2 regions of the Tardiphaga sp. 813_E8_N1_3 genome follow, and region 1 is predicted to be linked to the other one. Evidence: riboswitches for the same ligand, from Rfam matches in the RefSeq annotation. Region 1 holds a riboswitch; the other holds the start of a gene.
The links. Region 1 has a riboswitch for S-adenosylmethionine ahead of metX (homoserine O-acetyltransferase MetX). Riboswitches for the same ligand answer to the same signal wherever they lie in the genome.
Positions count from the first base shown of each region.

Region 2: another riboswitch for S-adenosylmethionine. It lies ahead of AB8A33_RS25005 (O-succinylhomoserine sulfhydrylase); the one in region 1 lies ahead of metX (homoserine O-acetyltransferase MetX).

Region 1 is NZ_JBPWQE010000001.1:362,888-366,292, reverse strand. It holds gene metW (methionine biosynthesis protein MetW) at 1-127, opposite strand, end outside; gene metX (homoserine O-acetyltransferase MetX) at 130-1,332, opposite strand; SAM riboswitch at 1,421-1,500, opposite strand; gene AB8A33_RS01730 (chorismate mutase) at 1,706-2,557, shown strand; gene hisC (histidinol-phosphate transaminase) at 2,584-3,405, shown strand, end outside.
Region 2 is NZ_JBPWQE010000001.1:5,276,670-5,280,074, reverse strand. It holds gene AB8A33_RS25010 (SGNH/GDSL hydrolase family protein) at 1-675, shown strand, start outside; gene AB8A33_RS25005 (O-succinylhomoserine sulfhydrylase) at 722-1,903, opposite strand; SAM riboswitch at 1,986-2,065, opposite strand; gene AB8A33_RS25000 (2'-deoxycytidine 5'-triphosphate deaminase) at 2,173-3,279, shown strand; gene AB8A33_RS24995 (outer membrane protein) at 3,372-3,405, opposite strand, start outside.

The sequences.
Region 1 (3,405 bases):
GCACCTTCGAGCCCGGCTTGATCATCTCCGCGACCAGGAGATGGTCGCCGCGATAGTCCTGCGTACCGCGCGGCGCCGGCGTCGCCACCACAGAATTTAGCGGCAAGACTTGTTGTGGAAACGCCATCTCTATGTCCCCGTAACAGGCAGGCCGCGCACGGAGGCTGCGGAGTTCAGGAATGCATCGGCGATATCGAGAAACTCAGGCACGTCGAGCAGGAAGGCATCGTGGCCCTTGTCGGTCTCGATCTCCGCAAAGGATACGCGGACGCCACCGGCATTCAGCGCGTGCACGACGTCGCGCGATTCCGCCGTTGGGAACAGCCAGTCGGATGTGAACGACATCAGGCAGAAGCGTGTCTGCGTATCGCGAAACGCTTCCGCAAGCTTGCCGTTGTGGTCGGCTGCGATATCGAAATAGTCCATCGCACGCGTCAGATAGAGATAGGAGTTGGCATCGAAGCGCTCGACAAAGGACGAGCCCTGATAGCGCAGATAGCTCTCGACCTGAAAATCCGCATCGAAGGAGAAAGTCGGCAACTCCCTGTCCTGCATGCGGCGACCGAACTTGCGGTGCAGAGCGGCATCCGACAGATAAGTAATATGCGCGGCCATGCGCGCGACACCGAGGCCGCGATGCGGATGCGTACCTTCCTCGAAATAGCGCCCGCCGCGCCAGTCGGGATCGGCCATCACGGCCTGACGACCCAATTCGTGGAACGCGATATTCTGCGCCGAGTGCCGTGTACTGCAGGCGACCGCCAGCGCGGAGAACACCCGCTCCGGATAGGCCGCGGTCCATTGCAGTGTCTGCATGCCGCCCATGGAACCGCCGACCACGCAGAACAGCTGGCCGATACCGAGACTGTCGATCAGCATCGCCTGCGCACGCACCATGTCGGGAATGGTGATGACCGGGAAATCCAGCCCCCAGATCTTGCCGGTGGCGGGATTGGTCGACGCCGGACCGGTCGAGCCCATGCAGCCGCCGAGCACATTGGAGGAAATGATGAAGTAGCGGTCAGTATCGAGCGCCTTGCCGGACCCGACCAATGTCTGCCACCAACCGGGCTTGCCGGTGATCGGATTGATATTGGCGACGTGCTGGTCGCCGGTCAGTGCGTGGCAGACCAGGATCGCGTTGGATTTGTCGGCATTGAGCGTTCCGTAGGTCTGATAGGCGATCTGGAACGGGGCGAGGTCGACGCCGCAATCGAGCCGCAACGGCTGATCCATGCCAAAGGCCGCGACCAGCGAGGTCGGATGATCGGCTTCATGTCCACGCTCATCGGGGCGGACAACCGGACTCTTCACCAGTTCGACATTTACCATCTTGATACCGGCCTCCTCAGGAGGTTCTCAAACCAAAACCGGAATCAGGCCATAAAAAAACCCGGCCTGAACAAATAGTTCGGCCGGGATCAAACTGTCCCCGGCCTGTTTAGCGAGTTGTTTAACGTGGCTGCAAGCCGGCCGGCTCAAATGACCACGGAAGAGCCCAGAAACTAGTCCCGCACCCGCCTGCCGTCAATATGGGCATTGCCACGGTCAAATTGACCAAGTGCCCTGCAGCGCAAACAGCCATGTTTTCTTTGCTTTCCGGCACCGTCTTACCTAATCAATGGCCGTGCCCGCCGGCTCCCCGGAGCCGGCCCGGCCAAGCTTGACGGGACCTATCACGCCTCCCGTCCCGAAGGTTTTGAACATGTCGAAATTACCACCCGCCCCGCCCTCGCTGGACGAACTGCGCAAAGAGATCGACAGCATCGACGCACAGGTTCACGCCCTGTTGATGCAGCGCGGCGACATCATCGACCGGCTGATTTCGGTGAAGCAGACCCAGGAGGTCGGTTCTGCCTTCCGGCCGGCGCGCGAGGCCGACATGATGCGCCGTCTGGTGCAGCGCCATCGTGGCATCCTGCCGATCGACACCGTCGAGAGCATCTGGCGGGTGATCATCTCGACTTTTACTTACGTTCAGGCGCCGTTCTCGGTGCATGCGGATCTGTCGCTCGGCGAGAGCGCGATGCGGGATTCCGCGCGCTTTCATTTCGGCTTCACCGTGCCTTACGTCGCGCATTTCAGCGCCGCAGCAGCGGTCGAGGCCGTGGCCAAGTCCAAGGGCGATCTCGCGCTGGTCTCGGCGACGTCGAGCCGCACACCGTGGTGGATCCCGCTGGAAGCCAAGGGCGCCCCGAAGATCATCGCGCGCCTGCCGTTCATCGAACGCGCCGACCATCCGGCCGCATTGCCGGTGTTCGTAGTGTCACGCGTCGCCGACAGCGCCATGGTGACCGAAGTCGAGATGTGGAGCGTGCGGGTGTCAGGCTGGAATGCGGAGACCGCGCGCGCGCTGTCGCCGCTGGCCGAGATCGTCGCCGTGCCCGATACCGCCTTTGACGGCGCGGCGCTGTTGATCTCGATCACCTCAGCCACCAGCCTCGACAAGATTAAGTCGGCGCTGATCGAAGCTGGCGCCTCGGTGCGCTCCACGGCTCTCGTCGGCAGCCACGCAACCCGCTATACCGTGGCCGCCAACGACGCACCGCGTTCGTAAGCCAATCTGACGTTCTGGAGTTGAAGATGTCCCGTCCTGTGCCGAAGCCCGGCATTCTCGATATCGCGCCCTACACCCCTGGCAAGAGCCCGGTGGTGGAGCCGGGCCGGAAGACCTACAAGCTGTCGGCCAACGAGACGCCGTTCGGCCCATCGTCGCGCGCCAAGGACGCCTTTGCCACCGCTGTCGCGCATCTCGAGGATTATCCGGAAGGCACGTCGAAGGTGCTGCGCGAGGCGCTCGGCCACCGCTTCGGCCTCGATCCCGCGCAGATCATCTGCGGTGCCGGCTCCGACGAAATTCTCAACCTGATTGCGCATGTCTATCTCGGCCCCGGCGACGAGGCGATTTCGACCGCACACGGCTTCCTGGTCTACCCGATCGCTACCCAGGCGAACGGCGCCACCAATGTGGTCGCTCCGGAAACCAACTTCACCTGCAACGTCGACGCGATCCTGAACTGCGTCACGCCGCGCACCAAGCTGGTGTGGCTGGCGAACCCGAACAACCCGACTGGCACCTATCTGCCGTCCTCCGAGATCAAGCGCCTGCGCGCCGGCCTGCCGGAGCACGTGCTGCTGGTGCTCGACGCCGCGTATTGGGACTACGTGACCAAGGGCGACTACGACAACGGCCTGGAGCTGGCGAAGACCACCGAGAATACCGTCGCCACCTACACCTTCTCGAAGGTACACGGCCTGGCCGCCTTGCGGATCGGCTGGATGTTCGGCCCTGCGCACATCGTCGATGCGATGAACCGGATTCGTGGGCCGTTCAACGTCTCGGCGCCGGCGATGATGGCCGCGGTGGGGGCGATCGAGGACACCGGCCATGTCGAGATGTCGCGC
Region 2 (3,405 bases), 4.9 Mb from region 1:
TTGCCGCATGTGGCCAGCAAGCTCGTTGCCGGCAAACCCGTGGTCATCGTTGCGTTCGGCTCGTCCTCCACTGAAGGCTACGGTTCGACGGCGCCGGAATTCACCTATCCGAACCGCCTTGCGGCGCAGCTACATCGTGCTTACCCGTCGGCCAACATCACCGTGCTCAACCGTGGCAAGGGCGGCGAAGACGCGCCGGAAATGATGGCGCGGCTGCAGAGCGAAGTGATCAATTCGAAGCCTGATCTCGTGATCTGGCAGGTCGGCACCAATGCGGTGCTGCGCAATCTCGATCCCGGCGAAACCAGCAAGATGGTGGAAGACGGCGTTGCCCGCATTCAGGCGGCGGGTGCCGATCTGGTGCTGGTCGATCCGCAATATTCGCCGCTGGTGAATACGCGTCCCGAAGGCACCAGCAAGATGGTCTCGCTGCTGCACAAGGTGGCCGAACTACGCAAGGTCGGCATCTTCCCGCGCTTCGAAGTGATGAAGGAATGGCACGAAGGCCAGCAGATGTCGTTCGACAGCTTCGTTATTGCCGACGGCCTGCATATGAACGATTGGGGCTATGCCTGCTTCGCGCAGTTGCTCGGCGACAACATCATCAAGTCGGTCGGCCAGGTGAAGCTCGGCATCAACGAGCCGCAGATTCAGCAGGCGCAGAAGCCGCTGTAGTACTGCGGCCGACATTTAGCCGGCCGCAGTTTTCAATACTAGTCGATCAAGCCTTCGCCAGTGCCGCCTGAAGATCCTCGATCAGATCGTCACGATGCTCGAGGCCGGCCGAGAAGCGGATGAAGCCTTCCGTGATCCCGAGTTCGAGCCGTGCTTCCAGCGGCAGGCGCTGATGCGTCGTCGTCGCCGGATGCGTAACGAGGCTCTTGGCGTCGCCGAGATTGTTGGAGATGCGGGCGACTTTCAGCTCGTTGAGGACGCGGAACGCCGCTGCCTTGCCGCCCTTTACCTCGAAGCCGATCAGCGTCGAACCCGCACGCATCTGCTTCTTCACCGTCGCCGCCTGCGGATGGTCCTCGCGGCCCGGATAGATCAGCCGCGAAATCTTCGGATGCTGGGCCAGCACATCCGCGACCGCCGCGGCCGTCTGGGTTTGCCGCTCGACGCGGATCGCCAGCGTCTCCAGTCCCTTCACCAGCGTCCATGCATTGAACGGCGAGATCGAGGGGCCGGTCTGGCGCAGATAGTTATGAATATGCTCGTCGATGAAGTCCTTCGACGACAGGATGATGCCGCCGAGACAGCGTCCCTGACCGTCGATATGCTTGGTCGCCGAATACACGACGACATCTGCACCGAGCGCCAGCGGGCTCTGCCAGAGCGGCGTCGCGAACACGTTATCGACAATCAGTCGCGCACCGCCGGCATGAGCGATCTCCGCGATGGCTGATATGTCGAGCACGTCGAGCGTCGGATTGGTCGGACTTTCCAGGAACAGCGACTTGGTGTTCGGGCGCATTGCCTTCTGCCACTGGTCGAGGTCGAGTCCATCGACAAGCGTGAATTCGATGCCGTAGCGAGGCAACAGCTCTTCGATGACGTAACGGCAGGAGCCGAACAGCGCCTTGGCGGCGACGACGTGATCGCCCATGCGCAGCGGCGCGAGAATGGCGGTGGTCACGGCGGCCATGCCGGTGGCCGTCGAGCGTGCAGCCTCCGCACCTTCGAGGTCGATCATGCGGCTCTCGAACATCGACGTATTCGGATTCGAAAAGCGCGAATAGATGAAACCGGGATCTTCGCCCTTGAACCGCGCCTCGCAGGCTTCAGCGGTCTCGTAGATGAAGCCTTGCGTGAGGAAGAGGGCTTCGGACGTCTCGTTGAATTGCGAGCGCAGCGCGCCGGAATGAACGAGCCGGGTTTCGGGGCGATAGGACTTCGTAGACATGTGACCTCCAACGTACCCGCGTGACACGGGCACAAAAAACCGGCCTGGACGGACGTCCTCAGGCCGGGATCGCATGCTGGAAGGACATGTGTCCCCGGCCTGTTTAGCGACTTATTTTACGTGGCTGCAAGCCGGCCGGCTCAAATCACCACGGGATAACGATGTGCATATTCCCGCTTGCCCTTTTCGTCAAGGCGGGGCTGAGATAACCGGTAAAGTCGCTATTTTTCAGTGTATTCTCGCTGAAGGACGACCGAAGGACGAGACCTGTGCCGTTTACGCTTGCCCCCGATGCCGATGGAATTCTGCCCGACCGCATGATTGCGGCGATGGCCGATGCCGGCCTGATCCTGCCGGAATATCCCTTCGTCGAGAGCCAGATTCAGCCCGCCAGCCTCGATCTGCGGCTCGGCTCCATCGCCTATCGCGTGCGCGCCAGCTTCCTGCCGGGGCCGAATTCGACCGTTGCCGAGCGCATCGACGAGCTGAAGCTGCACGAGATCGATCTGTCCGATGGCGCGGTGCTGGAAACCAACTGCGTCTACATCGTCCCGCTGATCGAAAGCCTGGCGCTGCCGCCGAATATCTTCGCTGCCGCGAATCCGAAGAGCTCCACGGGGCGCCTCGACGTGTTCACCCGCGTCATCGCCGACGGCACGCGCCGCTTCGACGTGATCGGTGCCGGCTATCACGGCCCGCTCTATGCCGAGATCAGCCCGAAGACATTTCCGGTGCTGCTGCGTGAGGGCTCGCGTCTGTCGCAGGTTCGCTTCCGCGTCGGCGATGCCGTGCTCGATACCGAAGCGCTGGAAGAACTCCACGCGCAGGAGCCGCTGGTCGACAGCGACACGGCCGATCTCAACAATGGCCTCGCGCTCTCGGTTGATCTCTCCGGCGAAAACGCTTCCGGCTTTGTCGGCTACCGCGCCAAGCGTCATACCGGCGTCGTCGATATCGATCGTCGCGGTGGCTACAGCGTCAATGAATTCTGGGAGCCGATCTCGGCGCGCAAGGACGGCACGCTGATCCTCGATCCCGGCGAGTTCTACATTCTCGCGTCCAAGGAAGCGGTGCAGGTGCCGCCGGACTACGCCGCCGAAATGGTGCCGTTCGATCCGCTGGTCGGTGAATTCCGCGTGCATTATGCCGGCTTCTTCGATCCCGGCTTCGGTCATGACGGTGCCGGCGGCAAGGGCTCTCGTGCCGTGCTCGAAGTGCGTTCGCGCGAAGTGCCGTTCATTCTCGAACATGGCCAGATCGTCGGCCGTCTCGTCTATGAGCGGATGCTGGATCGCCCGGATGCACTCTATGGCCAGCGCATCGGCTCGAATTATCAGGGCCAGAGCCTGAAGCTCTCGAAGCACTTCAAGGTGTGATCGCTGGCCACTTAAATACGTACGAAAAAAGGCCCGCATTGCTGCGGGCCTAAGTTTTTTCTGGAGACGAAGTAGACGATAGATCGTCAGGCTTACTGAACGAAGCCTGCGCCAAAGTTGCCCAGG